Regions from separate parts of the Secundilactobacillus paracollinoides genome, predicted to be linked through region 3. Evidence: predicted binding sites of a transcription regulator. Region 3 holds the regulator's gene; each other region holds the start of a gene.
The links. The regulator CtsR, encoded in region 3, represses protease genes until heat stress. The targets are predictions, from matches to a motif close to TTGGTCAAAAAAGGTCAAANA.
Positions count from the first base shown of each region.

Region 1: a site for CtsR is predicted at 5,284-5,304, ahead of clpB (ATP-dependent chaperone ClpB). Genes of this name have one in related genera too.
Region 2: a site for CtsR is predicted at 6,203-6,223, ahead of AYR61_RS13830 (ATP-dependent Clp protease ATP-binding subunit). Genes of this name have one in related genera too.

Region 1 is NZ_CP014912.1:2,687,215-2,697,537, forward strand. It holds gene dnaG (DNA primase) at 1-343, shown strand, start outside; gene rpoD (RNA polymerase sigma factor RpoD) at 356-1,480, shown strand; gene AYR61_RS11770 (tRNA (adenine(22)-N(1))-methyltransferase) at 2,079-2,783, shown strand; gene AYR61_RS11775 (Nif3-like dinuclear metal center hexameric protein) at 2,773-3,885, shown strand; gene pepT (peptidase T) at 3,968-5,200, shown strand; gene clpB (ATP-dependent chaperone ClpB) at 5,407-8,034, shown strand; gene AYR61_RS11790 (isochorismatase family protein) at 8,254-8,616, shown strand; gene AYR61_RS11795 (DUF2929 family protein) at 9,012-9,212, opposite strand; gene dnaE (DNA polymerase III subunit alpha) at 9,327-10,323, shown strand, end outside.
Region 2 is NZ_CP014912.1:3,124,432-3,134,754, reverse strand. It holds gene AYR61_RS13840 (cation-translocating P-type ATPase) at 1-2,030, shown strand, start outside; gene AYR61_RS13835 (MucBP domain-containing protein) at 2,312-3,424, opposite strand; gene AYR61_RS13830 (ATP-dependent Clp protease ATP-binding subunit) at 3,885-6,146, opposite strand; gene AYR61_RS13825 (hypothetical protein) at 6,608-6,799, shown strand; gene AYR61_RS13820 (phosphocarrier protein HPr) at 6,980-7,246, shown strand; gene ptsP (phosphoenolpyruvate--protein phosphotransferase) at 7,246-8,964, shown strand; gene AYR61_RS13810 (glycosyltransferase family 4 protein) at 10,315-10,323, shown strand, end outside.
Region 3 is NZ_CP014912.1:2,066,000-2,076,322, forward strand. It holds gene ltrA (group II intron reverse transcriptase/maturase) at 1-548, shown strand, start outside; gene AYR61_RS08770 (deoxynucleoside kinase) at 883-1,521, shown strand; gene serS (serine--tRNA ligase) at 1,828-3,108, shown strand; tRNA gene AYR61_RS08780 (tRNA-Val) at 3,456-3,528, shown strand; tRNA gene AYR61_RS08785 (tRNA-Lys) at 3,532-3,604, shown strand; tRNA gene AYR61_RS08790 (tRNA-Leu) at 3,622-3,703, shown strand; tRNA gene AYR61_RS08795 (tRNA-Thr) at 3,730-3,802, shown strand; tRNA gene AYR61_RS08800 (tRNA-Gly) at 3,807-3,878, shown strand; tRNA gene AYR61_RS08805 (tRNA-Leu) at 3,898-3,983, shown strand; tRNA gene AYR61_RS08810 (tRNA-Arg) at 4,010-4,083, shown strand; tRNA gene AYR61_RS08815 (tRNA-Pro) at 4,107-4,180, shown strand; tRNA gene AYR61_RS08820 (tRNA-Thr) at 4,273-4,345, shown strand; tRNA gene AYR61_RS08825 (tRNA-Gly) at 4,350-4,421, shown strand; gene AYR61_RS08830 (CtsR family transcriptional regulator) at 4,848-5,315, shown strand; gene AYR61_RS08835 (ATP-dependent Clp protease ATP-binding subunit) at 5,333-7,843, shown strand; gene AYR61_RS15775 (TetR/AcrR family transcriptional regulator) at 8,186-8,776, shown strand; gene rpoB (DNA-directed RNA polymerase subunit beta) at 9,006-10,323, shown strand, end outside.

The DNA of each region.
Region 1 (10,323 bases), 620 kb from region 3:
TGACAGTGACGATTATGAATTGATCTACATGCTGGCGCAGAAGTATTTTCAAACGCACCAGACGTATGCGCCAGCGCAGTTCATTGATCTCATTACGGATGATCATCTGCAAAACATGGTCATTGAACTGGAATCGCTCAATATCAACGAAGAGGCAGCCGACGAGGAAGTTGATGATTACTTACGCGTGATCATGAACGAAGCGCCACTTGAAAAACGGTTAAAACAAAGCCAGCAAGCATTGAATGAGGCGAAACGGTTGGGTGATGCCGACCGTCAGCGTCAGCTGGTGATTGAAATTATTAAGTTACAGCAGCAAAAGCAGTCTAATAAACGAGCTTAGGGGGCTTTATACATGGCAAAGGAAACAAAGAGCACCAACACGTTTGACCAAAAGGGATTTGACAAGGCTGTTAAGGACTTGATCAAGACCTATAAAAAAGACGGTTCTATCACTTACGATGTACTGTCCGACAAAGTAGCTTCCCCATTTAGCTTAAACGCTAAGAAGATGGACGAGCTGTTAGAAAAGGTTGAGGACGCTGGGATCAGTGTCGTTGACGCTAACGGTGACCCAGATGCACGTGCCGTTAAGGCTGCAAAAAAAGTCACAAAAACTGAATTAAAGGATACCTCCGCCCCATCCGGCGTCAAGATCAATGACCCGGTTCGGATGTACCTGAAGGAAATCGGTCGGGTTAAGCTGTTAACGGCTGACGAAGAAGTTGCCTTAGCCTTGCGGATCGAACAGGGTGATGAAGAAGCCAAGCAAGAATTGGCTGAAGCCAACTTACGGTTGGTGGTTTCCATCGCTAAGCGGTACGTTGGTCGTGGGATGCAGTTCTTGGATCTGATCCAAGAAGGAAACATGGGACTGATGAAAGCCGTTGAGAAGTTTGATTACCGCAAAGGGTTCAAGTTCTCAACCTACGCCACATGGTGGATTCGTCAGGCCATCACACGTGCCATCGCTGACCAAGCTCGGACCATTCGGATCCCAGTCCACATGGTTGAAACCATCAATAAACTGATCCGAATCCAACGTCAGCTCCTGCAAGACTTAGGTCGTGAACCGACGCCTGAAGAAATTGGGGCTGAAATGGACATGCCAACGGAAAAGGTTCGGGAGATCTTAAAGATCGCGCAAGAACCTGTTTCATTGGAAACCCCTATTGGTGAAGAGGACGATTCTCATCTAGGTGACTTCATCGAAGACGATGATGCCACTAGTCCTGCTGATCACGCGGCTTACGAATTACTGAAGGAACAGTTGGAAAGTGTTCTCGACACCCTGACTGATCGTGAAGAAAACGTGCTGCGGTTGCGGTTTGGGCTGGACGACGGCCGGACCCGCACTTTGGAAGAAGTCGGCAAGGTCTTCGACGTTACCCGTGAACGGATTCGCCAAATCGAAGCCAAAGCATTACGCAAGCTCCGTCACCCATCACGTTCAAAGCAACTGAAGGATTTCTTGGAGTAGCCAACTGAATTTAACTGATACGAGAACCACGACCTGTTATGGGTTGTGGTTTTTTTTTGCTCTGGGAGTCCGTTGCATTGCGCGATTTGGCACTCCATTCCACTCACAAGGTGCATATAAGTAACAGTTGCTAAACGTTGAAATGCAGTTAAAGATAGTTTGCAATGAATCCGCCCTCGACTGCTTAAACGGCCATTGTCAGCAATGCTTGCGATGATACTTGTTCAAATTATGGCAATTAATTTGATGAGTTAGATTTCTTTGATTGACTATGTTGATGGATAACTCATTGTAGCAAATCCTAACAATGTAGCGCAGTGGAGCTGGTCGGCATTGCAGGCTGTGGTGTCGGTGTTTGTTGGCGAGGGTTCTTTCCTCGCCTACAAACACGGGAGACGGAGGAGATCCTTGAATTTCTGAAAGACATTCACTAGCTCCCCAGAGCGACCCACTACAGCCTGCAGGGCCGACCGGCGTAACGGAGCGACAATTAACCACTCATCTTAACAGGTGAAATTTCTAGTTTAACAGTAGCCGAACACAGCGTTCATGTCCTATAATTAAAGGGTAAACTAAAACAGAGGAGTCGTTTAAATATATGAATGCATCGCATCTATCACTGCGCCTGCAGACCGTCGCGGATTTTGTGCAACCTGGCGCGCGGCTGGCCGATATTGGGTCGGATCACGCGTATCTGCCGGTTCATTTAGCCAAACAGGGGCTGCTCACTAAGGCGGTGGCCGGTGAAGTTGTCCGCGGACCATATGAAAACGCGGTGAGTGAAATTGAAAAAGAAGGCCTGGAAAACGTTATTATGGCGCACTTAGCTGATGGCTTGGCTGCCATTAAACCGGAAGACCAGATCGATACGATCACCATTGCTGGCATGGGCGGGACATTGATTACCCAGATTTTGGACGCAGGGGTGGACCGTTTGCGTCATGAAGAACGGTTGATCCTGCAGCCTAACGTTGGCGAAGATAACGTCCGTCAGTGGTTACAGAACCACGACTACGGCATCATTGCGGAACGCATCTTAGCGGAGGATGGCCACATTTACGAAATTATCGTCGCTGATCCAGTTGACACACCGACAACGTTTAATCCGACACAGTTAAAATTTGGGCCGTTTCTGTTACAGGAAAAATCCCCGGTTTTACAGGATAAATGGCGTAAAGAACAGGCCCGACTGGATGATGTTATTGCAACGATGCAGCACGCCCAACAGGCACCACAGGCGAAAATCGATGCCTTTATCGCCCAACGAAATCAAATTCAGGAGGTCATTTTAAATGAAGGTTAAAGAACTCATTGACCGGTTTGAACAATTCGCGCCGAAAGCGATTGCGGAGCCAAAAGATCCAGTGGGTCTTCAGCTGGGGTCATTGGACGCAGAATTTCACCACGTTTTAGTGACACTGGATGTGCGGCCTGAAGTGGTCCAAGAAGCCATTGAAATCGGGGCAGACCTGATTTTTTCACACCATCCGGTCATGTTTCGACCAGCGAAGAATTTAGATCTCAGTGACCCGCAAAATCAGATGTATGCAGATATTTTGTCACACCACATCACGGTGTATTCAGCGCATACCAATTTGGATAGTGCTGATGGCGGGATGAATGACTGGTTGGCAGATGCGTTGAAACTCAGCGATACCACCGGTTTGTGGGACGGTGTCGTGGATCCTCAGTACATGCTGACGGTACGTGTTCAACCCATGTATGCTGACGCGGTGCGGCTAGCCATGGTTGGTGCCGGTGCCGGTGATTTAGACCGGTATGCGGGTGCCAGTTTTGAATGGAACGGGACGACCTGGTACACGCCGCTAGAAGGCGCGGATCCAGAACTTGGCCCCGTTGGTGAGCGTAACCACGTGGATGAACTCAGTATTCAAGCACGGGTTCAGGGTAACCAACTGGCTAAAATCACCCAAGCGGTAAGTGAAGTCTATCCGGGTGGTCACCCTGCCTTAGAAGTGCTGCCGTTAAAAAACGGTGGGCACCAATATTCAATGGGACGGATCGGGACGTTAGCCCAATCAATGACTGTTCGGGAATTCGCAGACTACTGTAAAACGGTCTTTCAGGTACCAGGATTACGGTTGGTTGCGCGCGACTTGGACAAACCCGTTCAACGCGTGGCCGTCCTTGGCGGCGATGGTGGCAAGTTCTTCAAGCTTGCCCAGTCAAAGGGCGCAGACATTTACGTGACGGGTGACGTGTATTATCACACGGGACATGATATGCTGGCAGCAAACTTCCCAGTAGTTGATCCGGGCCACCATATCGAAAGTATTTGTAAACCGAAATTAGCCGAATTATTTGGTAAGTGGCGGATAGAAAACCGGTGGGACTTTGAGATCAGTGTCTCACAGCTGAACACGGATCCGTTTACGTTTATTTAGCCATCGTGTTGTTGAAATTGAGATGAATTGCCCAAAAAAATCGTTGAACGATTAACGACTTGTGAAAAAGGAGTGGTATGAAATGACCTACGAAACATTAATTCCACGTTTTTTGAAGTATGTGCAAATTGAGACCCGGTCTGATGAGACCAGCGACACGATCCCGTCAACCCAGTCCCAGGTTGCGTTTTTAAACCAGCTGGCTGAAGAACTGACGGGTATCGGCTTGGACAATGTGCACATCAATCAGCAGAGCGGCTACTTGTTTGCGACGCTGCCAAGTAATCTGGATAAGCCAGTCAAGACACTGGGCTTTATTTCACACGTTGACACGGCGGACTTCAACGCGAAAAATGTGACACCCAAAATCGTTGAAAACTACGATGGCCACTCAGTGATTCCACTTGATGACGCGGGTGAATACAAGCTGGATCCAGCCGTCTTTCCAAGTCTTAAAGGGTATCAGGGCTATACACTGATCACAACCGATGGCAGCACGCTGCTGGGGTCGGACGATAAGTCTGGCGTTGCTGAAATTATTACGGCGATGAGCTATCTTTTACAGCACCCAGAAATCAAGCATGGGACGATTCAGGCCGGCTTCGGCCCTGATGAAGAAATCGGTACCGGCGCTGACAAGTTTGACGTGGCTGACTTTGGCGCTGACTGGGCCTACACCGTTGACGGTGGGCCGCTCGGACAGTTGGAATACGAGACCTTTAACGCGGCTGACGGCCGGTTGCACATCACGGGGACGAACGTGCACCCCGGGAGTGCCAAGGGCGTTATGGTGAACGCCCTGCAACTGGCCATGGACTTCCACGCCGCTCTGCCAGTCCACGACCGGCCGGAAACGACTGAGGGTCGTGAAGGGTTTTATCATATTTATAAGCTGACTGGAGACGTGGATAGTGCCGATATGGGCTACATCATCCGCGATCACGACCGTGCCCGGTTTGAAAATCGTAAACAGCTGTTCCAAAGCATTGCGGATCAGTTGAACGCTAAGTACGGCGACGGGACGGTTACGGTGACCCTTAAAGACCAGTATTACAACATGCGCGAAGTCATTGAAAAGGACATGAGTGTGGTGGAACTGGCCAAAAACGCCATGGAAGACCTCGATATTGAACCAGACATTGCGCCAGTTCGGGGCGGAACTGATGGCTCCAAGATCTCCTTTATGGGGTTACCGACACCAAACTTGTTTGCGGGTGGCGAAAATATGCATGGCCGGTTTGAGTACGTGTCCGAGCAGGTGATGGCTCAGGCGGTGGATGTCATTTTAAAGATGATCGAACTCAACGCTGAATAACAGTTTGAAAAGGGGGCTTTTGACCGACAACTCGTTGATCGAAGGCGCTCTTTTTTTTAAGATTTTGAAAGAATTTATTATTAAAGGTCAAAAAAAGTCAAACTATTATCGCTTCACTTAGAATTTATGATATGATACCAATTGTTCACAAAACACAATAAATTCTAATAATGACACTTTAAAAACTAATAAAGGATGATGACAATATGAACCCAGACATCTTGACCCAATCGGTGACGGATGCAATTTCTGAAGCCCAAAAAATTGCCGTGACCCGGCAGCAGCAAAACATTGGCGTCTCACACCTCTTTAAATTTCTGACCCAGCCAGGTGAACTAGACCGTCAAATTTTTAGTGATTTGGGACTGGACTTAACCGAACTGGATAAGGAACTTGATCACGAGATCGACTCGATCAGCAGCGTGTCCGGCAGCGGCGTTCAGTACGGCCAAAATCTGTCACCAGACATGTACCGCCTGTTACAAAAAGCCGACGACGTGCGCAAGGAACTTGGTGACGACTACGTTGCGACAGATACCCTGGTCATCGCGGTCATTCAACTGGATGGCAGCCGGTTGGCCGACTATTTACAACAGAAGGGCATCACGTTACAACAGGTGAAGAACAAGGTTGCTGACATTCGGGGAGGCGAGCGGGTGACGTCAAAGAATCAGGAAGAAAACTACAAAGCTCTTGAAAAATACGGCGTTGAATTAGTTGCCGCAATGCGCAAGGGTGAACGCGACCCTGTTATCGGACGGGACGATGAGATCCTGTCAGTCACGCAGATCTTGTCGCGAAAGACGAAGAATAACCCGGTCCTGATCGGTGAACCTGGTGTCGGGAAAACGGCCATCGTGGAGGGCCTTGCGCAACGGATCGCCCGCGGTGACGTGCCCGAAAACCTCAAGGATAAGTCGATCTTCTCACTGGATATGGGGTCATTGATCGCTGGTGCCAAGTATCGCGGCGAGTTTGAGGAACGCTTGAAAGCCGTTTTAAACGAAGTGAAAAAGAGTGAGGGTCAGATCATCATGTTCATCGATGAGATCCATAACATCGTGGGCGCTGGCAAGACCGAAGGCAGCATGGATGCTGGAAATTTGTTGAAACCCATGCTGGCCCGTGGTGAACTGCATTTGATCGGTGCTACGACGCTTGATGAATACCGGCAATACATGGAAAAAGACCGGGCCCTTGAACGCCGGTTCCAAAAGGTCCAGGTCAATGAACCTAGCGTCGAAGACACCATTACCATTTTACGGGGTCTGCGCGAACGGTTCGAAATCCACCACGGCGTCAAAATTCACGACAACGCGCTGGTTGCAGCAGCCAAACTCTCTGACCGGTACATTACGGGCCGGTTCTTGCCGGATAAGGCACTGGATCTTGTCGACGAAGCATCCGCATCAATTCGGGTGGCAATGAACTCGGCGCCAACGGAACTGGACCAATCCCGCCGGCAAATGATGCGCCTGCAGGTTGAGGAAGCCGCGTTAAAGCAGGAAACTGATGACAACTCGCAGAAACAATTGACCGACGTGCAAAAAGAACTCGCCAACGTGAAGGAAAAGGTCGATAACCTGAACGCCCGCTGGCAGGATGAAAAACAGGCGCTTGGTGCCTTGAGCGCCAAGAAGAATGAGCTGGATAAGGCCAACCGTGATCTGGCGGATGCTGAAGCGCAGTATGACTTAGACAAGGCGGCTGTGTTGCAGCACGGGACGATTCCCGAATTAAAGAAGGAATTAAACACCATGGAGCAAAAGGACCACTCTGGCGAATGGCTGGTCAGCGAATCCGTTACGGAACAAGAAATTGCTGAAGTTGTTGCTAAAATGACGGGGATCCCAGTGAATAAACTTGTGGCTACCGAACGAGAAAAATTGCTGCATTTGGCGGATAACTTACACGAACGGGTTATTGGCCAAGACGAAGCTGTTCAAGCCGTTTCGGATGCGGTCCTGCGGTCACGTGCCGGGTTACAGGACCCCAGCAAGCCGCTTGGTTCATTTCTGTTCCTTGGCCCAACCGGGGTCGGGAAAACGGAGCTTGCCAAGGCGTTAGCCGAAAACCTGTTTGACTCCGAAGAACAAATGGTTCGGATCGACATGAGCGAGTACATGGAAAAGGAATCCGTTTCCCGACTGGTTGGGGCAGCCCCCGGCTACATTGGGTATGAGGAGGGTGGCCAGCTGACCGAAGCGGTTCGGCGCCACCCGTATACCATTGTGCTCTTTGATGAAATTGAAAAGGCCCATCCAGACGTGTTTAACATTTTACTGCAGGTCCTGGATGACGGTCGGTTGACGGATAGTCAGGGGCGGACGATCAACTTTAAGAACACCCTGTTGATCATGACCTCGAACCTGGGTTCTGACATTTTGTTGGAAGGTACCGACAGCAACGGTGTGATCTCAGACGACGCGAAGAAACAGGTGGCGACGTTACTGCAACGGTCATTTAAACCGGAATTTTTAAACCGGATTGATGACACCATCATGTTTAAGCCATTGTCGTTAGCTGACATTGATTTAATCGTTGATAAACTGATTACCCAACTGTCTGACCGGTTGCAGGAACAGGATATCACGCTGACGATTACGGATGAGGCCACCCGCTGGCTTGGTCAACGCGGGTACTTGCCTGCGTTCGGTGCGCGGCCACTGCAACGCACCGTGACGAATTTGGTGGAAACGCCACTTGCTAAGCAGATCATTGGCGGCGAGATTAAAGCCCAGTCCACGGTTGAAATTGGACTGAATGAGGCAAATGATGGGTTGGCATTTACTGTCACCAGTCACGCGCCAGCAGCCACGGAGACAACTGACTAACATGGTATTAGGAAAAAGGCTGCGTTCAGGAGAACGCAGCCTTTTTTGTGATATGATGATGGAAACGATGTTTAAAAAGGAGACACCATGGGAAAACGGACTTTGGTCGTCATCGATATGCAACGTGGTGTTCGGCCACGCTATCAAGAACAGCAAACACGCGCAACCATTAACCGGCGTTTAGACTGGTACCATGAATAGCACCAAACCGTTATTTTGGTGCAACATGAGGCACCAGAGATGCCGTATCAATCGACGCCTTGGCAGTTAGTGGCGAAATTGCATGTGTCGTCAACTGATCACCGGGTGCGAAAAACGCATGCGGATTCTTTTTACAAGACTGATCTTGCCGCAATACTTGACGAGCTGACGATTTCAGATATTGAAATTTGCGGGGCTGAAGTGCCATTTTGTGTTGATGCCACGATTAAGGCCGGCTTTGATCACGGCTACCGGATCTGGATGGTCCCTGGGGCAGTTTCGATGGTGGCAAAGGCTCAGCCACTGATTCCGGAAGGGACGTTGCTGACGCACTATGCCCGTATTTGGCGAGATCGGTTTTTAACTTATGTTGATGAGTAGGGAATCGTGGAGGTGCTTCGGAGGTGTTGTTGAGCAGCCAAGGGTAAAAGGTTGTTCATTAACTTACTCTGATATAAAAGTTCAGATTTTTCATCTTTCTCTGTTATGTAGCTGAAACGCGTTACAGATGGGGAGAAAGGTTGCGTACAAGCCTGCTCAGACAGGAAAGTTAAACCCGGACTTTACTTCTTTTTCTGTTATATAGCTGGAACGCGTTCCAGAAAACTGAGGGCTACTGCGTAAGCGACTCTGGCAAAAATGCCCAAACCCAGGCATTTCTGCCAGAGTCACTTACGCGCCGCCCTCAAACCGTTTTCTTCCACGCTCTACTCCACAAAAAGACCGCCAGTCTCAGACTGGCGGTCGATGTGCACCTTTAACTTACAGGTTAAGGGTTATTTAGCTTCTGCTTTGGTATCGGAAAGACCCAGTAACTTCACACCGTTGACGATAATGATACCGGCAATGGCAGCGACGATACCGATCTGCATCGTGTTGTAGGTCATAATTTCCAATGCACCACCGATGTAGCCTAAGACTTCACCGAAGATGACTGACCAAAAGATGACAACTAAGTTTGCTTCTAAAGTTTTCATGAAAGACACCTCTCAATCAATAAAAGTTTAGCACAATCGCTTAAAAAAGCAATTGGAAAATGACGAGCAAACGAATGTTTGGTATACTGATTGGAGAAGAAAGGGTGGTTAAAAATGGGCTTTGTGCCGTTACACGTTATCAGCAGCTACAGTCTGCTTCAAAGTACAATTGAGCTCAAAACATTAGTCACTACGGCGGTTGAACGCGGCTACAAGGCACTAGCGCTCACCGAAAACAACGTGATGTATGGCACCGTTGAATTTTATCAGGCGTGTCAGCAGGCGGGGATTCAGCCAATTATCGGGCTGACATTGACTCTGGAAGGCATTCTGGCCAGTGACCAGCAGTTTCCGCTGATTTTTTTGGCTAAGGATCTAACGGGTTACCAGCATCTGATGATGTTGTCGTCGCTGCACCAGCGACTGACGGGTGATCAGACGTTGACCCTGGCGGATATAAAACCCTACATGACACACTTAATGGTAGTGACACCCACCAATGGGGAAACGGCCTACTGGCTCAATCAGGGCAATCAGCAGGCGGTCAGTGACTACCTGACGACCCTTAAGTCAGCCACGGATGACAATAGTGTGTTGCTTGGGGTGAGTGCCCAACAGTCGGCTACGTACCGCCAATTGCTCAGCAAAACGGCTGCCGATCTGCGGACACCGCAAGTGGCGTTGCCCACGGTGCAGTATCTGAATGCGGACGACCGGTTTGTGGTGAGTGTGTTGGAAGCCATTAAGGATGGCACGACCATCAGTAATTTAGCCGAGGCCCAACAAAAAACGGGTCAGTACTGGTTAAAACCAGCAGCGACGTTTGACCAGGAGTACCAAGAAGTGGGTCTACAATCGGCGGCAGAAATGACTGCGCAGGTTGCCGCTACTTGTCAGGTGCAATTGAAATTTCAACATCCGCAACTCCCACAGTTTAAAACGCCAGATCAAACACCATCTAAAACCTATTTGCGCACCCAGTGTGAAACGGGGTTAAAACAGCGGCTGACAACGAATCAGATCACGGATGCTGATCCGTACTGGGACCGACTGAATCACGAACTTGACGTGATCGACCGGATGGGCTTTGATGACTATTTTCTAATTGTTT
Region 2 (10,323 bases), 1.1 Mb from region 3:
CTGGAACAATGGTCGTGACCGCAACGGGGATGGCCACTGAGCTTGGGGCTATTGCTGGGATGTTAAACCGTACGAAGGCGCGGATGACACCGTTGCAGAAACGGTTAAATCAGTTATCAGCGCGACTGACGGCGGTGGCGCTAGTGGGTGGTGTGATCATCTTTGCGCTTGGTATCTTCTACCAGGGCGAGCCGCTGACGGATGCGCTCATGATTGGCGTATCGTTGGCCGTTGCAGCCGTGCCAGAAACGCTGCCAATCATTGTCACCATTAGTTTGTCACACGGTGTGAACGTCATGGCGAAACAACATGCCATCATGAGGCGAGTTGATGCGGTAGAAACGATTGGTGGCGTGAACGTCATTGCTTCAGATAAAACCGGCACCTTGACGCAAAATAAAATGACCGTCACGCGGTTTTGGCCGGCTGGGGCAAATGCCTCAGTGAGTGTGGCAAAGATGCACGTGAATGATGAATCACTCAAACTCATGCGTTTAATGGGATTAGCAACCAATGCCACACGCCAGACCGTCAACGGCGAACTGGTCGAGGTGGGGGATTCAACTGAGTTAGCAATTGTTCGCTGGCTGGCAAAATTTGATCATAGTCGCTCCGAATTAGAACGAGACTATCCGCGGTTGGCGGAAGACCCGTTTAATTCGACCAAAAAGACAATGGCGACGTTGCATGACACCCCGGACGGCCGTTACCTTTTGATCGTCAAAGGCGCAGTTGACCATTTGCCATTACAACAGACGGCAGCAGAGCAACGCGAGATGATGCGGGTTCATGATACGTTTGCGCACGAAGCACTGCGGGTGTTAGCAGTCGGTTACCGCTACTTCGAGGAACGCCCAACGGCGCCGATTGAAAACTTGCAGACCGACCTGACATTTGCGGGGCTGATCGGCATGATCGATCCGCCGCGCGAGACGGCTATTGCGGCCGTTCAGCAAGCTGCCGATGCAGGTATCAGAACGGTCATGATCACTGGTGACCACTTAGAAACGGCGAAGGCAATTGCCACTCAAATCGGTATTTTGCACGTGACGGATGATGTCATCACTGGTGCTGACCTTCGGCAATTGACGGATACTGAACTGACGGCAAGAATTGACCGCATCAGCGTTTATGCGCGGGTGTCGCCAGAGGACAAGATTCGCATCGTGACTGCTTGGCAAAACAAGGGGGCAACGGTGGCAATGACTGGCGATGGGGTCAACGATGCCCCGGCTTTAAAGGCAGCTGATGTCGGTATCGCGATGGGCATTACGGGAACCGAAGTCTCCAAGAATGCGAGTGACATGATTTTAACGGATGATAATTTTGAAACGATCGTCGCTGCCGTCTCGACGGGGCGGGCGGTTTATCAAAACATTCTTAAAGCCGTTGAATTCCTGATTGGTGTGAACTTCGCGCAGATTTTCCTGATGATCTTCGCGGTAACCGTTGGCTGGGGTGCGCCGCTGATTGCCGAACAATTGCTGATCATTAACGTGTTAGCGGATGGGATTCCAGGCTTCTATCTGAGTCGAGAACCAGCTGAGCCGTCTAATATGAAACAATCGCCAATTGGCAGGTCAGTCAGTATATTTGCGGACGGACTTGGACAGCGTGTCGCCCTGAGAGCAACCACGTTTGTCCTGTTGACGCTCGGCATTTATGCGCTTGGCCGGTTTGGGTTATCAGCTAATGATCCGTTAATGGGCACGACAATGCTGTTCATGATTTTAGCCATCGGGTCAATGATTGATATTTACCCAATCAAGCGGCGGTCGCCACTGACATGGGCAAGTATTAAGGCAAATCGTGAGATCAATATTGGTGTCTGTTTAGCCGCTGTAATTGTGTTTGCAATTGCGTTGGTACCTGGTCTGCAACACGTGTTTGAACTCACTGCAATGCCGGTATTGAACTGGATGATCGTGCTTGTAGCGGTGTTTGTGCCTAGTGTGATCTTGGAAATCAATAAGCGCGTTCAGCGTAAGCGTCGGCCTGAGGAAATTCAGGTGGAAGATGTAGTGGATTGATGGGATGAAAAAAGCAACCTCGGAGTGTCGGGGTTGCTTTTTTCGTGATTGCTTTTTCTGTTATATGTTTGAGAGGCTTTTCAAGGTATTGGGAAAGCGTCTGGTTTGAGGTGTTTTTCTCACGATTAGTTCTTGCGGCTGGTTTTCTATGTTATATTGCCGAAACGTGTTCAGCAAGGCTGAGGGCTACTGCGTAAGCAACTCTGGTTAAAAAAGTCAGACCCGGACTTTTCTGACCAGAGTTACTTACGCTCCGCCCTCAAACCGCCTTGCTTCACACTCTACACCATTTGCACATTCATCAACCTCACATACTGGGCTTGAATCACTTCCTTATGATCCAACTCATACCATGGAATCTTAGCATCATCAACAAGTTTACCCGTCACCATGACCAAGGTGCCGTCTGGAATGTGACCCATGATTTGCCCGTTTGGTGCATTGAAAATGTTGACTGAATGGTCGGCTATAAAGTCGATCTGGCCAGATTTATTCATTGGGTCAAATTTTGGTTGCTCCAACGCTGTTTCACTTTCTAAGGCTGATGCTGCGGGCCGGTCGGTGACGACGATCTTATCGTTAATGATCCACTGCGGCCCGCCGAGGTTGTACCAAGTTTGGCCATCAGATAGAGTTACCTTGATAAAGGCCCGCCAAACGGAATGGTCCGGGAAGTCGTACGGTTGAATTTGGCCATTTGGGGCATCGTAAACGACCGTTGTTTGATTGAGTTCCAGATAGTAATTGATGCGTTGAACAGACTGCCACGTATTTCGTCGTAACATGACAATGATCATTTGCGGTTCAGTCGTAAAGTGGCCATTGAGCGGGCGACTGGCCTTGATCAAATGATAGTCCTCAATATCAGGCTGTTTAAGCGCAAATGGGGCGTTAATTTGGCCAGTAATGACGTGGGGTGTTTGGAGCAGTTGGCCAGTGTCATAGTCGACTGGGTATAGCACAACTGGGTGTCCCAATTTCTGCATAAACTGCAGGGTCATGATGTGGTAGGGACTCGTATAGCTGGTTAGAAACCCCTTGATATTAATTAAAATCTTATCTTCAAAGTTTTTAAATTGGAGGTGGATCGGATCGCCGATGTGACCGTTCAACCATTCCGGATCAGCTAATGAACGGCCATCTTCGCCGAGATATAATACAACGAGCACAGCATCCGTGGTAGTGCTTGGCACACTAGCCTGAGCGGGTTGCTGATGCTGGGGTTCTGAGACGGTTTGATCTGGTTCGGGCTTCGGTGTTACCGTAATCTTTTTTGATTCACCACGGGGTGCAATGTGGCTGGCCTGATGCTGGCTTCGAGGCGCGGCAGCATGCCGCGGCGTGGGCGCATTTTGCCCAGATAACCAGTGCCATAATCGATCTAAAATTGCCATGCAACCCCTCCTCCGTGCTTTACTAATAGTATACCGCATACGTTGAGGGAATTTGTAGGTAAAAGGGAAATTTAGGAAAGAGCGCGGAGCAAGGCGGTTAGAAGGCGGAGTGTAAGTAACTCTGGTCAGAAAAGTCCGGGTCTGACTTTTTTGACCAGAGTTGCTTACACAGGAGCCTTCTGCCTTGCGGAGCGCGTTTCAGCAAGGTTGCCAAGAAAGAACCAACCAACATAAATCAAAACCACCAACCCCAAAAAGAGGTGCATTGTAAAACCCGCACCCAATAACCAAAATACAATTTGCGCCAAAATTCTCAAAAAGGGTCAGTGAAAGCAAGCCACCTAACAAGAGCTTACCCAAACTGAGCTTAGTTTCTCAGTCACAACCAACACCCTCAAACTCAGCAAACCAAAAAAAGTCTCGCAACAACACACCGTTGTCGCGAGACTTTCAAACATCACTATTTTGTTTCAGGTTTCTCTTCGGTACTTGCAGTGGCGGTATCGCCAGCTTCAGCACCTAACGTAATCTTGTCATGGTTCAATGTTGCAATCAGGTTCTTGATATCACTGTGGTCGAGGTAGTAGTCCGCAATGCGGTCTTCGATCTGTTCTTGAATCACTCGACGTAATGGTCGAGCACCCATGGCCGGATCGTAACCTAAGTCAACTAACTTATTCTCAACGGGTTCAGTAACGTGAACGTGGAGGCCTTGAACAGCCAACATACTGTTAACGTCATCGATCATCAGGTCAACGATCTTCATTAAGTTTTCCTTAGTGAGGGCGTTGAATTCAACGATGTCGTCGAACCGGTTCAAGAATTCTGGCTTGAAGTAGTTGGTTAATTTGTCCAAAACAGAGTGGGTCTTACCACTTGCTTCGGCACCAAAACCAACACTGGCTTCAACATCACCAGTTCCTGCATTTGAGGTCATAATGATGATGGTATCCTTAAACGATACAGTGCGACCCTGTGAATCAGTCAAGCGCCCATCGTCCAAGATCTGAAGGAACATGTGCATCACGTCTGGGTGTGCTTTTTCGACTTCGTCCAGCAAAATGATACTGTATGGATTCCGACGAACCTGTTCCGTCAGTTGACCAGCTTCTTCATAGCCAACGTAGCCAGGAGGCGAACCAATCAATTTAGACACTGAATGCGGCTCCATGTACTCAGACATGTCAAACCGGATCATGGCGTCCTTTGACCCAAAGAGTTCACGCGCCAGTTGTTTTGCAAGTTCCGTTTTCCCAACACCGGTTGGGCCAACGAATAGGAATGACCCGATTGGCCGACCAGTGCCGTTTAAACCGATTCGGTTACGACGGATTGCCCGCGTCACTTTATCAACGGCCTCATCTTGGCCGATCACGTGCTTCTTCAGTGATGGGCCAAGGTCTTGCAACTGCGTCTGTTCCTTGTTTGCTAACTCGCCAACAGGGATACCAGTCTTTTCCTCAACGATCTTTTGCATGTCTTCTTCAGTGACTTCAGGTGTTTCGTCAGGGGAGGCAGAGGCACTATCCTTTGTCTTTTCTAACTTATTCACCTGATCACGGTAGTAGGCTGCTTTTTCGTAATCTTCCTGCTTCAACGCCGCTTGTTTTTGGCCTTCCGCAGTATCGATCTTTTCTTGGATCGTCTTAGGGTCGGCAACGTTGATCGTCAGGTTCTTCTTTGAGCCTGATTCATCGAGTAAGTCGATTGCCTTGTCTGGTAAGAACCGGTCTTGAATGTAACGATCGGACAACTTGACGGTGGCTTCAATGGCACCATCAGAGTACTTAACGTGGTGATAGTCTTCGTACTTCTTTTGAATCCCTTTGAGGATCTCAATGGCTTCTTCAAGTGATGGTTCGTTGACCGTTACGGGTTGGAGCCGTCTTGCCAGCGCCTGATCCTTTTCGATGTCACGGTATTCATTGAGGGTAGTGGCCCCAACAAGTTGGAACTCACCACGGGCAAGGGCTGGTTTCAAAACGTTACCAGCATCCATGCCGCCTTCAGCGTTACCGGCACCCACAATTTCGTGGATTTCATCAATAAACAGGATCACGTTTGGATCTTGTTGCACTTCTTGCATCAACTGTTGCATCCGTTGTTCAAACTGACCACGAATACCAGTCCCTTGAACAAGTGAAACAACGTCTAACCGAATAATCTTCTTATTTAATAGTTTTTGGGGAACGTCACCAGCGACGATCTTGAGTGCCAGTCCTTCGACCACGGCCGTTTTACCGACCCCGGCTTCACCAATCAGAACAGGGTTGTTCTTGGTGCGTCGGTTGAGGATCTCAGTGACCCGAGCAATTTCTTTATCACGCCCAATAACGGGGTCGATTTTGCCCTGACTTGCCAGTTCAGTAAGGTCTAACCCATATTGGCCTAATAGACCACCTTGTTGGTTATTACGACCTTGGCCGTTACCACCGGTTGGGCCTTGCGGCTGAGTAGGTGGCACTTGCTGTTGAAACCCTTGCTGACCGTTGTTTGGGGTACCACCGTCCTGCATTGCGCGGAAGATGTCGTCTAAGTTACCGAACCCAAATGGATCTTGTGCCATTTGCGTACCTCCGTTTCCGGAATTTGGATTTTTTGGCTGCTGATCTTTCAGGAGCTGATAACAGTTCTGACAGAGATCAACTTGCTGCCGTTGGCCATTAACGTTTAAGTACAAATGAATTGTGGCTTCGCGTTGATGGCAATTTTGACAGAGCATATATTGACTCCCTTCTATATAAAGTAGTCAAGCCAATTGGCCAAACAATGCGAGACTGTTTGACCAATACTGACCATTGATTTAATTATACCCTAACTTGACCTTGAAGCAAGCAGTTTGCTTCAAAAATTAGCACTCTTTGATTCCAGTGCTAATCACACTGTAAGTTGTATAACATTTAGGCTTTAGATGCAAGTCATGTGCTTTAACGCGACTGATAATAGATGGTGACGGTTTTTGTTAGCGACGATTGCCACCAGATTGAACCATTACGTCAGGTCCATACCGACCTTGTCGCGAAATGATGAAAGGTGTCCGCTCACTAAAATTATTTTGTCCAAAATTGTCATGCTGACCAAAATAGGGGGTTCAAAGATAATCGGGTTTCATCTATAATAGACAGGTTGTTTTAAACGGCGTAACATGGTGACATGGGTTTCAGAAAAGGGGGGATATCGCCAGTGGACAAGGACTACACGAAGATGATGGAACAGCTGAAAGACGGCGAATTAGACGAGTTTGTTGTGAAACCGGATGAGTTTATGAGCTTCTATCCCGCCTACATGAATTTCGAGTTTCGTAAGCGGGTCATTGGTAAGGCTGACAAACTTGGGATTCTCACTTATCACTATGATCATGACCAAACTTCATAAAAACAACAATGTAAGCGGTCACTATTTGCTTACATTCGCTTGTATTTTAGTGAATAAATTGATATTCTTAGGATAAAGGCAAGTTTTCCCATCAATTCGAAGAAGCGGGGTTCCTTGAACTTGGTGGCAACAGCGCCCTAAAAGAAAAAATATTGTGCTCGTAAAAGGAGATCGATGACTATGGAAAAACGCAACTTTCACATTACCGCAGAAACAGGGATTCATGCTCGTCCAGCAACTTTATTAGTTCAAGCTGCCAGCAAGTATAACGCTGACATTACCCTTGAATACGAGGGCAAGTCCGTTAACTTGAAGTCAATCATGGGTGTGATGTCTCTCGGTGTTGGTGCCAACACTGACGTCACCATCGCTGCTGACGGCGACGACGAAAAGGACGCCATGAAAGACGTTGCTAAGACCATGAAAGAGGAAGGCCTGTCTGACTAATGCCAAGTCGGGTACTTAACGGAATCGCCGCCAGCGATGGTGTTGCGATTGCCGAGTCATATCGGCTGGTAGATCCGGACCTGTCTTTTGATAAGGTCAAGATCTCTGATGTTAATGCCCAGGCAACCAGGTTATCCGCTGCGCTTGTTGCGTCTAAACGTGAATTGGCGCAGATCAAAGAACATGCTATTCAAACAATGGGTGAGGATGAAGCCACCGTTTTCGACGCGCACCTCGCCATTCTGTCCGATCCAGAAATGATTCGGCAGATTGTTAAACAAATCCGTGACCAGCGGGTGAGTGCCGAGGAGGCGCTGACCGTTGTCACGGATTCGTACGTTAAACTGTTTGAAAACATGCAGGATAACCCGTATATGCGTGAGCGGTCTGGCGATATTCGGGACGTGACAAAGCGGGTATTAGCGCATTTGCTGGGTGTTGAATTGCCGAATCCGGCGCTGATCGACCATGAAGTGATCGTGGTCGCTCATGATCTGACCCCAAGTGATACGGCTCAATTAGATCGCCGATTTGTGAAGGGGTTCATTACCGATATCGGTGGGCGAACCTCTCACTCCGCAATTATGTCGCGAACGCTTGAAATTCCAGCGGTTGTTGGTACCAAAGAAGCAACGTCACTGATTGAAGATGGCCAGCCACTTATTTTGGATGGCATTCACGGCCAGGCGATTTTGCAGCCAACAAGCACTGAACGTCAGGAATACCACGATATGGCAATCGATTATCAAACACAGCGGATCGAGTGGCAGAAACTGCAAGACAAGCCAAGTGTGACGAAGGATGGTGTCCACCACGTTCTAGCTGCCAACATTGGGACACCAGAGGACCTGACTGCCGTAAAGACAAATGGGGCTGAGGGTGTCGGCTTATTTCGCAGCGAGTTTCTGTACATGAATGCCAATAATTGGCCAACCGAAGATGACCAGTTTGAAGCCTATAGGACCGTTGTTCAAGGCATGGCGGGCAAACCCGTTGTCGTGCGCACCATGGATATTGGTGGTGACAAGGGGTTGCCTTATTTGGACATGCCAAAAGAAATGAATCCGTTTATGGGCTACCGGGCGATTCGGATCAGCCTAAGTAAGACGGCAATCTTTAGAACCCAATTACGGGCGCTGTTGCGGGCATCGGCCTATGGTGATCTTGGTATCATGTTTCCGATGATCGCAACACTTGATGAGTTTCGCTCGGCAAAGCGGATCACCAAGGAGGAACATCAGAAGTTGCTGGATGACGACGTTCCGGTAGGCGACCCGCAGTTGGGCATAATGGTTGAGGTGCCGGCTGCCGCTATTTTGGCCGATCAGTTTGCTAAGGAAGTCGATTTTATGAGTATCGGCACGAACGACCTGATCGGGTATTCAATGGCTGCTGACCGCACGAATGAACGCGTTTCTTACCTTTATCAACCCTACAACCCAGCGATTTTACGTTTGATCAAACACGTGATCGATGCCTGTCATCAGGAGGGCAAAATTGCGGCCATGTGCGGCGAAATGGCGGGTGACCAGTTGGCAGTCCCAATTTTGGTCGGCATGGGCTTAGACGAGTTCTCAATGAGTGCAACAAGCATTCTAAAAACACGGGCGTTGTTTCGCCGGTTAGATTCGGCTAAGATGGCTGTTTTAGCCGATAAGGCGATTCATGCTGGCACCAATGAAGAAGTGATTAAATTGGTGGATGAATTCGTGTTTTAGAGCGTGTAGGAAAACGGGAGGAAGCGGAGGGCCTTTCGAATGTTAGGTGATAGTCCGTTGCATTCCGCAATTTGGCACTCCGTGTAGTGGCTCGCGACTGAGCTAACTCGATTTCTGCTGCGCAGCTCTCGAGTGGATCTCAATCGTCTCGCACATCAGTAACCGACCGAAGAACGGTCGCTAACTGATGTCGACACCACAGCTCCGTGCCAAATTGCTGCATTCTACTCACGTTGAGCTTATTTTTACTACTAGTTAAGCATCACATTGGTGTTAAACCAAGTTTGAAGAGAATCCGCCCTCGACTGCTAGTAAGGCAATTAACAGCAATGCTTCTCATGATGTGTCTGTCACCAGTAACGATTAATATAGAGGTTTCGTGATACCACTTTTGAAGACTTATTAACTGTGATGACCACTGTCAGCATTGCAGGGTAGTGGAGCCATCCGGCATTGCAGGCTCTGTGGTTGTCGGTGGTCGTTAGCGGCCGTCCTTAAGCCGGTTACGAACACGGGAGACATAGGAGATCTTTGAATTTCTAGTGTATATTGCGGAAACGTGTTCCACAGGCCTGCTCCACACTCTTACTTCAGCCTGCAGGGCCGAACGGTGGAACGAAGCGACATTAAGTGCTACTTTGAATCACCCAACAATGGAGAGTACCCATTGCGGAGCGCGTTTCCACTATGGAAAATAGATAGAATTTTTCAGTTTTCCGAATTACGTTTCAGCACAGCTGACAAGAAAAATTATGTGAATAAAAAACTAACATCCTAAAAACACAAAAGCACCAGCCCAAAATCCAGGATAGGAATTTGGGCTGGTGCTTTTGTGATGCATAGGGTGTGCACGGGTTCGTGATGCAGACGAAATAAACAACGCTGTGGCTTGACACCAGCTCGTCAGTCACGTAAGATACTTGTAAAATCATATTATATGGGATATAGTATGTATTCACCAGGTCCTAACGGCGAGATCAGCCAATGGCATTGACTTCAAAAAAGACTAGTAACAGGTGGTTAATTGAAGTTGACAGGACTCGTTCAACTCGGTAGGATAGGGTAACTTTTCAATTCAAGACAATTGGTTATTTGATTGGCGGTTGCGTTACGGCGCAAAATGCTATATAGTTAATTACTGAAGTAACTAACCTGTCAATTTGTTAAATTGTTAAATTTACATGCCAATTTACGAAGTTATCGGCCGTTTGGCTTGGACTAACGCTAAAGAGGGCGTATGATTAATTGTGATAACATGGGCGTTTGAAGTCCATTATTAGACTGTAGAAGCGGTACAGATTTAATAAGTTCTGTCCGTTATGTTGAACTAATTTTGTTGGGGGGATCAGCGTGAACATT
Region 3 (10,323 bases):
CTAATGTTACTCGCTTTCTTGAAGGCGACCTAAAGGTCACCGTCAATGAGGACAAGACATCAGTAAGTTCGCCTCTGCGGGCCAAGTTCCTGGGATTTTCCTTGGGGGTTGGTCGAGGAGGTGCGTATGCGCGACCTGCTTGGCAGGCCAAGCAACGCATCAAGTCTGCACTCAGGAAAATGACCAAGCGCAATCGGGGCGTTTCGTTAAACCTGGTGTTTAACGAGATTCATCAAAAGATGCGTGGGTGGTTACAGTACTATTCGGTCGGGAAAATGACCAATTTTATCCGTCACTTAGACGAATGGTTGCGAGCAAGGATTCGCCAGTATATTTGGAAACAGTGGAAGAAGCTCAAAACAAAGGTCAATCATCTTGTAAAACTGGGGCTTTCTGGCACCAGTGCTTATACAATGGCCAATACCCGTAAGGGTTATTGGCGAACTGCGCATAGCAAGACATTGACCTATACTCTGACAAACAAAAGACTGGAACGCCTTGGACTCATCAATATGAGCAAGACACTCCAGTCAATACAAAGTGCTTAAATTATTGAACCGCCGTATACGGAACCGTACGTACGGTGGTGTGAGAGGTCGGTAATTGAATTAATCAATTACCTCCTACTCGATTTTACAAGTCAGCACTTTCAATACGATAAACTGGAATGTCATTCTGTTGTCCTGAATGCCATACTAAGCTCAGATGAATCAAATGCCGCAGTATGCTGATAGAATGGTATTAAACAGCCATCGTTACAATTTCTATTGAATGCTGATCACGAAGTCTATGAAATAATTTGCCACAACATATTGCATTTCACTGGCCTGATGATACAATGGGTGGTACTGACTTTTGAAGGTTAAAGGAGAATTTTAAGCCATGATTGTACTTTCAGGAACTATTGGTGCCGGCAAGACAAGTTTAACGAACCTGCTGGCTGACCATTTAAACAAACCGGCGTTTTACGAATCCGTTGAGGACAATGAAATTTTGCCGTTGTTTTATCAAGACCCCAAGAAATATGGGTTCTTGTTACAGATCTATTTCTTGAACAAACGGTTGGACAGCATTAAGCAGGCTTTTAAGGATGACGAAACGGTGCTCGACCGGTCGATCTTTGAAGACTCATTGCTGTTTAAACTCAACGCTGATATGGGCCGGGCCACACAGACTGAAGTGGACATTTATGACTCCTTACTTCAAAACATGATGGAAGAACTGCCGAATGCGGTTCATAAAAAGAACCCTGATCTTTTGATCCACATCAACATTTCGTTTGATACGATGTTGAACCGGATCAAGAAACGTGGCCGATCATACGAGCAAGTGGCACAAGACCCAAGCCTTTACGACTACTACAAGCAGTTAGATGAACGCTATGTGGATTGGTATGCCAACTACAATAAGTCACCTAAGATGATGATCAATGGAGACGAATTGGACTTCGTTGAAGATCAGGATGCCCAACAAAAAGTGCTGGATCTTGTCGATGAGAAAATGGCATCCCTCGCGCTATAAAAAGCCTGTGATCAAGTTTACGGTGACGTGACTTGTAAATAGGGGTCAAATATCGTAATATAGTGACAGTAATCAAAACGCAGTGTGACTTTAGTAGGTCTTCCAGAGAGACGGTGTGAGCTGTGAGCCGTTGACCGAAACTCCATCACACGAAAGCGGACAGTTAATCCTGTACGGTGATCGCCGTTACCGATGAGAGTGTGTGGCAGAGGCCGCAAACTTGGGTGGTACCGCGAAGTCTTCGTCCCAATTTTTTGGGGCGGAGGCTTTTTTTGACGGTACAATAACGAAGGGAGAAGTACTATTATGCTTGATTTAAAGTTGATCCGGACTGAAACGGATTTCGTGAAGGAAAAGTTGGCAACCCGTGGTGTTGACGCGCAGGAGATCGACGACTTACTGGCCTTAGACCAGAAACGACGTGACCTCATCGTGAAGAGTGAGACCATGAAGGCCAACCGAAACACGGTGTCAGATGAAATTTCTCAGTTAAAGCGCAACAAGGAAGACGCCAGCGATAAGATTGAGCAAATGAAACAGGTCAGCGCTGACATTAAGGCGTTGGATGAACAATTGACTACCATTGCCGAAGACGTTTCCGATAAGACGTCACGGCTGCCAAACATTCCGAATGACGAAGTTCCAGTCGGACTGACAGAGGATGGTAGTGTTGAACTGCGTAAGTGGGGCGAGATTCCAACGTTTGCCGACTTTAAACCAAAGTCCCATTGGGAGATCGGTGAAGACCTGGGCATTCTTGATTTTGAACGTGGCGCAAAGGTATCTGGTAGTCGTTTCCTGTACTATGTCGGCCAAGGGGCACGGTTGGAACGGGCCATTTACAACTTCTTCCTGGATGAAAACGAAAAGGCAGGCTTTACTGAAGTCTTACCACCGTACATGGTCAACAGTGAGTCCATGTTCGGAACGGGCCAGTTTCCAAAGTTTAAGGAAGACGTTTATTCGTTGAAGGAAGCTGACGAAACGTTGATTCCAACGGCGGAAGTCCCACTGGTCAACTACTATCGCGATGAAGTGATTCCAACCGAAAAATTGCCAGTTTACTTTACTGCTTTGACACCTGCCTTCCGTTCTGAAGCGGGGAGTGCGGGTCGTGATACCCGTGGACTGATCCGGTTGCACCAATTCAACAAGGTCGAAATGGTGAAGTTCACGAAGCCGGAAGACTCATGGAACGAGCTGGAATCATTAACGACCCATGCTGAGGAACTGTTGCAAAAACTCGGTCTGGCCTACCACGTTATCACCTTGACGACGGGAGACATGAGCTTTACTGCTGCGATGACCCATGACCTTGAAGTCTGGCTGCCATTCCAAGACCGGTACCGTGAAATTTCCAGTTGCTCAAACACGACCGACTTCCAAGCACGGCGGGCACACATTCAATACCGTGACGACAATGGTAAGCTCCAGTATGTCCACACGTTGAACGGCTCTGGTTTAGCTGTTGGCCGAACGGTAGCCGCTGTTTTGGAAAACTACCAAAACGCTGATGGGACGGTTGATATTCCAGAAGCATTGCAACCTTACATGGGTGGTCAAACTAAGATCACAAAAGAAGACTAGTGCATAACCAGCCAGTCTAAATACATGTTTATGAGATAAAAAAGAGAACTTATTCATCCTTGTGGGGTGGGTGAGTTCTTTTTGTTTTTGAGCGATTGAAATGATGGTGAAAACGAGTCATCCCTACGCCCAATTAAATGAATTTAATTTGAAAAAGGGGGTAGCTTTTTTTTAAAAAGGAGTGTATAGTATTTCTTGCAGTTGATTAGGAACACGTTTCGAGATGCATAACTATTCAACCTTCTCAAAAAAAGATGTTGACATCAATTACTTGAGATGATAATATGAAATAGTTGTTTCGACGAGGTCGACTGCAACGGCTTCACATGATATCCCATTCGTTTTATGGAGGATTAGCTCAGTTGGGAGAGCGTCTGCCTTACAAGCAGAGGGTCACAGGTTCGAGCCCTGTATCCTCCATTTGAGCCGTTAGCTCAGTTGGTAGAGCATCTGACTTTTAATCAGAGGGTCGACAGTTCGAGCCTGTCACGGCTCATTATCCAGGTACACCACGCGGGTGTGGCGGAACTGGCAGACGCGCTAGATTTAGGTTCTAGTGTCTTATGACGTGGGGGTTCGAGTCCCTTCACCCGCATCAAATTGAATAGTAAATTCACTTTCGCCGACTTAGCTCAGTTGGCAGAGCATCTCACTAGTAATGAGGAGGTCGGAGGTTCGAATCCTCTAGTCGGCATTGTGCGGAAGTAGTTCAGTGGTAGAACATCACCTTGCCATGGTGGGGGTCGCGGGTTCGAATCCCGTCTTCCGCTTTTAGAGCGTCATTTTCCTGCCGGGGTGGCGGAATTGGCAGACGCACAGGACTTAAAATCCTGCGGTCAGTGATGACCGTACCGGTTCGATCCCGGTCCTCGGCATTGTTTCACAATTTAATAGTTATTATGCACCCATAGCGCAATTGGATAGAGTGTCTGACTACGAATCAGAAGGTTGTAGGTTCGACTCCTACTGGGTGCATTTTGTTGTTTCTAAACAGCAATCGGGAAGTAGCTCAGCTTGGTAGAGCACCACGTTCGGGACGTGGGGGTCGCAAGTTCAAATCTTGTTTTCCCGATAGACGATTACCACGTCTGGCCACCAGTCGGGCGCTTTTTTATTGGTAATTGCAGTGCTGATTTGAAACGGCAGATAGGCAATTTTTCAATTGCCGACTTAGCTCAGTTGGCAGAGCATCTCACTAGTAATGAGGAGGTCGGAGGTTCGAATCCTCTAGTCGGCATGATGCGGAAGTAGTTCAGTGGTAGAACATCACCTTGCCATGGTGGGGGTCGCGGGTTCGAATCCCGTCTTCCGCTTCGCATGTTTCACAAGATCAAAACACTAACGTCTCATCACGAATGACCTGCGGGTCGTCTGTGATGGGACGTTTTGTTTCGGCTTGTGAATGGGATGGTGGTTTTAATAGGAAGAAACGCAACTGTTAAAACCTGCCATCGTGGCGTGAGTTCCGGTGTAATCAGGGTTAAAGCGCCCGTCTCACCTTTTTCATTTTAGGTGTCGAGACTGCAGTGAAGTTCACGTCGACATGTGTGACCCAATTGTCTGAGTTCTGTGCGCGGGTCTCAATAAATTATTTAAAGAAATCCCATTTAAATCAGTAATTTGCCTGTTTTATCGTTATAATTAAAGTATAATGCTTTGCTTTTTTACCAAAGATTCGTATAATGAAAGTCAACATTAGTCAAAGTAAATTGTTGAGTTGGTGAATGGAGGGAAGAAGCGTGCAAAATCAAAACATCTCCGATATTATTGAAAAGTACTTAAAGCAGATCTTATCGGACGCCGAGCACGTTGAAATTCGCCGATCTGAGGTTGCCGATCTCTTTAACGTCGTGCCTTCTCAGATTAATTACGTTATCAAGACGCGCTTCACATTATCGAACGGTTATTTGGTAGAAAGTAAACGCGGGGGTGGCGGCTACATCCGGATCGAAAAAGTCAATCTTTTGGATGATACGGATGTGCTCGACTCTTTGATTGAAACGATTGGTGATTCAATTGGTCAACGAGACGGTTATGCTGTAATACAGGGACTTTATGAAAGTGACGTCATTGGTAGACGCGAAGCGAATATCATTTTGACGATTATTAGTAAAGACACTTTGAAGATGGATAACCGCGCACAAGAAAACGGCTTACGGGCACGGATCTTAGTCAGTATTTTAAAGCATCTGCGCTACGAAAGCTAAGAAAGTGAGGAATTGATATGGACAATCTTTTTACCCCAAGTGCAAAGAGCGTATTGGCATTGGCACAGGAGCAAGCCAAGTATTTTAAGCACCAAGCGGTTGGTACTGAACACTTACTTTTAGCACTCACTATTGAGAAGAACGGGATCGCAAACAAGGTCTTACAACAGTTCTCCATTAGTGAAGACGATGTGCGCGAAGAAATTGAACGGTTTACAGGTTATGGCACTTTAGGCAACGTGGATAAGGACACTTATCTGCTATACTCGCCAAAGGCCAAGGACATGCTGTCGGTTGCTGGCGATGAAGCTAAGCGAATCGGGTCAACTAAGATTGGCACAGAACATATCCTGCTGGCACTTTTAAGTGACGAAACGATTTTATCCTCACGTATCCTAATGAACTTAAACATTGATCTGGCACAGGCACGCAAAGTGATTATGCGTAAGCTTGGTGTCAGCGAAACGCAAGACAAACGTCGCGGCGCCCAACGTGGCCGCGCAAAGCAACAGGGCGGCACGCCAACTTTGGATTCGTTAGCGCGTGATCTGACACAATTGGCACGGGACGACCAAATGGATCCAACGGTTGGCCGAAACAAGGAAGTTCGCCGAGTTATCCAGATCTTGTCACGCCGGACTAAGAACAACCCTGTTTTGATCGGTGAACCTGGTGTTGGTAAAACAGCGATTGCTGAAGGCCTTGCCCAACGCATTGTTGCTGGGGACGTTCCGGAAGATATGCAAAATAAGCGTCTGATGGCGCTTGACATGGGCTCCCTGGTTGCCGGCACCAAGTACCGTGGTGAATTCGAAGACCGTCTGAAGAAGGTTATTGAGGAAATTTACAACGATGGGCAGGTTATCCTGTTTATCGATGAACTGCACACACTGATTGGTGCTGGTGGCGCTGAAGGTGCCATTGATGCGTCAAACATTTTGAAACCGGCTCTTGCGCGTGGTGAACTGCAAACAATCGGTGCCACTACGTTGGATGAATACCAAAAGTACATTGAATCTGATGCCGCATTGGAACGACGGTTTGCAACGGTACAAGTTGACGAACCAACTGAAGATGAAACAATCGAGATCTTGAAGGGCTTGCGGTCACGTTATGAGGACCACCACCACGCCAACATTACGGATGACGCGGTTGAACAAGCCGTTAAGCTCTCATCACGCTACATCACAGACCGGTTCTTGCCAGACAAGGCCATTGATTTGATGGATGAAGCGGCTGCCAAGGTTCGCATCAGCCGGATGGACAAACCATCTAAGCGGTCGACTCAGGAAGCTAAGCTTGAAGAATTGTCTGATCAGCGCGAAGCCGCAATCTTGGATCAACGGTTTGAAGAGGCTGCTCAGTTGCGGACTCAGGAACTGGATCTGCGTGAAAAGCTTGAAAAGAAGAACCAGAAGGCCGCTGAAGCCAAGGATGCTGAGGGCGAGAACCGTTATGACCTCAACGTGACTGGTGAAGATGTTGCGGAAGTTGTTTCTGAGTGGACAGGCGTGCCAACCACTCAACTGCAACGGACGGAACAAGAACGGTTGATCAACCTGGAAAACGTCCTGCACAAGCGGGTCGTAGGCCAAGAAGAAGCTGTTTCAGCAGTCTCTCGTGCGATTCGGCGTGCCCGTTCTGGGCTGAAGGACCCAAATCGTCCAATTGGCTCATTTATGTTCCTTGGCCCAACTGGTGTTGGGAAGACGGAACTTGCTAAGGCCTTGGCCGAAGCAATGTTTGGCTCTGAAGACAACATGATCCGGGTCGACATGTCCGAATACATGGAAAAGTACTCCACTAGTCGGTTGATCGGGTCAGCACCTGGTTATGTCGGTTATGAAGAGGGTGGCCAACTGACTGAAAAGGTCCGTCAAAAGCCATACTCCGTTGTGCTCTTTGATGAAGTTGAAAAGGCCCACCCAGACGTCTTTAATCTGTTGTTGCAGGTGCTTGATGATGGCTACCTAACTGACTCTAAAGGTCGGAAAGTGGACTTCAGAAACACCATCATGATCATGACCTCTAACCTGGGTGCCACCACGTTACGTGATGAAAAGACCGTTGGGTTTGCTGCTGAAGACAAGTCTGAGGACTACAACGCAATGGCTGCCACTATCCGTGAAACGTTGAAACAAGCATTCCGTCCTGAATTCTTGAACCGGATCGATGAAATTGTCATCTTCCACTCATTGAAGAAGGCCGAATTGCACCAGATCGTTAAGCTGATGGCTAAGCAAGTCGTTAACCGAATTGCTGAACAAGGCATTCGGGTCAAGATTACGCCAGCTGCCATTGATGTGATTGCCAATGCGGGGTTTGATCCAGAATATGGTGCTCGACCAATTCGGCGGGCACTGCAAACGGAGATTGAAGACCGTCTGAGTGAATCCTTGCTCTCTGGTGAGATCAAGGCTGGCAACCAAGTTACACTTGGTGCCCGTCAAGGTAAGATTACAATCAACGTGAAAGATATTAAGACTAAAGAAACGAAGGACGCATCAGAACCAGTTGCTAGTAAGTAATCAGTCATGATGAGTCTTAAAATGAGGGATGACATCGAAAGTGATGCCATCCCTTTTTCTGTTGGCATTTGGTTTCATATCGGTGACGTTTCACGGTGCTCGGGTGGCCGTTAACGTCTCATTAACGGGGCTTGCGACGCTAGGATGCTTGCAGACTACTGATGAAACCGCAAGGAGGTGGTCCTTTAACATGGTCACCGCTCAGATCAGGTTAAATCTTAGGACTTGCGTAAATGAAATCACTCAGCGTAAAATGTAACATAGATAAATATGGCGTACGTGAGATTATGTATTGGTATAAGAGAGCAGTGCAGCACGCGCTAACCAGAAAGGAACTTGATCTTGAAACGAGAAGTCCAATTAGAAAAAACGCACCGTGCGATTTTAGATGAAGCACAACGTCTTTTCCTGACGAAGGGGTATCAAGACACCTCGACCCGTGACATTGCGAAGGCGGTGGGGATTACGCAACCCGCCCTGTACCATCATTTTGCGGATAAGGAAGTTATTTTTATTGAAGTGATCACCTCAGTGGGGGAGACGATTCGGGAGCGGCTGACAGCTGTGAACGAGATGGGACAGGACCTAACACCAGAGGATCATTTGATAAAAATGAGTCAGGTGCTGACCGATGTCCATCCGCGGGACGTGTTTACGATCATTCACTCCTCATTTGCGTACTTGAAACCGGAGAACATGCAAAAACTTGGCATGGTCTTTGGGCGCGATTATTTGGCACCGATTGCTGCCTTCTTCAGCACGCCTAAGGTTAAGCTCCGGGCAGGCATCACGCCCGAGGAAGCTGGCGAGTTCTATATGACAAGTCTGAGTCCGCTGTTCAGTAAGTTCCATCGACTGGGTGGTAAGAAATTGACAGATGAGGAACACGTCCACTTGTTGATCGATTTGATTCTACACGGTCTGATCGAGTAACCACGCTTGACATCATAAAACTAAATAGGTATACTACTCTCAGTATGTAACTGTGAATTGAAATGAGCCGTTGCGATCTATTGTCCGTAGCGGTTCTCATAAAAACCAAAAGTAAGAAAATTCTCTTTCTTTTGGATTTTTTTTGCCAAAAATTCGGTTTTCAGACGCATTTTTCAAAAATGTAACAAAACTGTAATATTTGGTTCGATTCGCTGAATAAAATGGAGAGGTGAACAACTTGGCAGGACACTTGGTTAAATTTGGCAAGCACCGGACCCGTCGAAGCTACGCACGAATTAAGGAAGTTTTGGATCTCCCTAACTTGATCGAAATCCAAAAGAATTCGTACCAATGGTTTCTTGATGAAGGCCTTCGCGATATGTTCGATGACATTATGCCAATCGAAGATTTCCAAGGAAACCTTTCGTTAGAGTTCGTTGATTACCAACTACTTGAACCTAAATATACCGTTGATGAAGCTCGTGAACACGATGCAAACTACTCAGCACCACTGCACGTTACGCTGCGGTTAACAAACCACGAATCAGGAGAAATTAAGTCACAGGATGTTTTCTTTGGCGACTTCCCACTGATGACTGAACAAGGAACGTTTATTATCAATGGTGCCGAACGGGTTATCGTTTCACAATTAGTCCGTTCCCCTGGTGTTTATTTCAATGAAGAAACTGACAAGAATGGTCGAACCGTCTATGGTGCCACAGTCATTCCTAACCGGGGTGCTTGGCTAGAGTTCGAAACCGACGCTAAGGGCCTCTCGTACGTTCGAATTGACCGGACACGGAAGATTCCAATGACTGAACTTGTTCGGGCATTGGGCTTCGGTTCTGATGATGAAATTATTAAGATGTACGGTGACAACGATAGTTTAATGGCCACCCTTGAAAAGGATGTTCACAAGAACACTGATGATTCTCGTGTTGAAGAATCATTGAAGGATATTTACGAACGTCTACGTCCTGGTGAACCTAAGACGGCGGACTCATCACGTAGTCTGTTGACTGCCCGTTTCTTTGACCCAAAGCGGTATGACATGGCACCTGTTGGTCGTTACAAGACCAACAAGAAGCTCGTGTTGAAGAACCGGTTGTTGGGCCTGACCTTGGCTGAGACCTTGGCTGATCCAGATACTGGTGAAGTTTTGACTGCTAAGGGTACCGTGATCGATAAGGATGTTTTGCATACCTTAACCCCTTATCTTGACCGGGAAGACTTTAAGACGGTTACTTACACTCCTTCAGATGAAGCGGTTGTTACTGAACCAGTCACGTTACAGATCATCAAGGTCCAATCTCCAGATGATCCAGAACGTGAATTACCTGTGATCGGTAACGGTCATATTGATCTTAAATATAAGCATATTACACCGGCTGATATCTTGGCTTCGGTCAACTACTTCTTTAACTTACAAGAAGGCGTTGGGTCGACCGATGATATCGACCACTTGGGTAACCGTCGGATTCGTTCCGTGGGTGAACTCCTGCAGAACCAGTTCCGAATTGGGCTATCACGGATGGAACGTGTTGTTC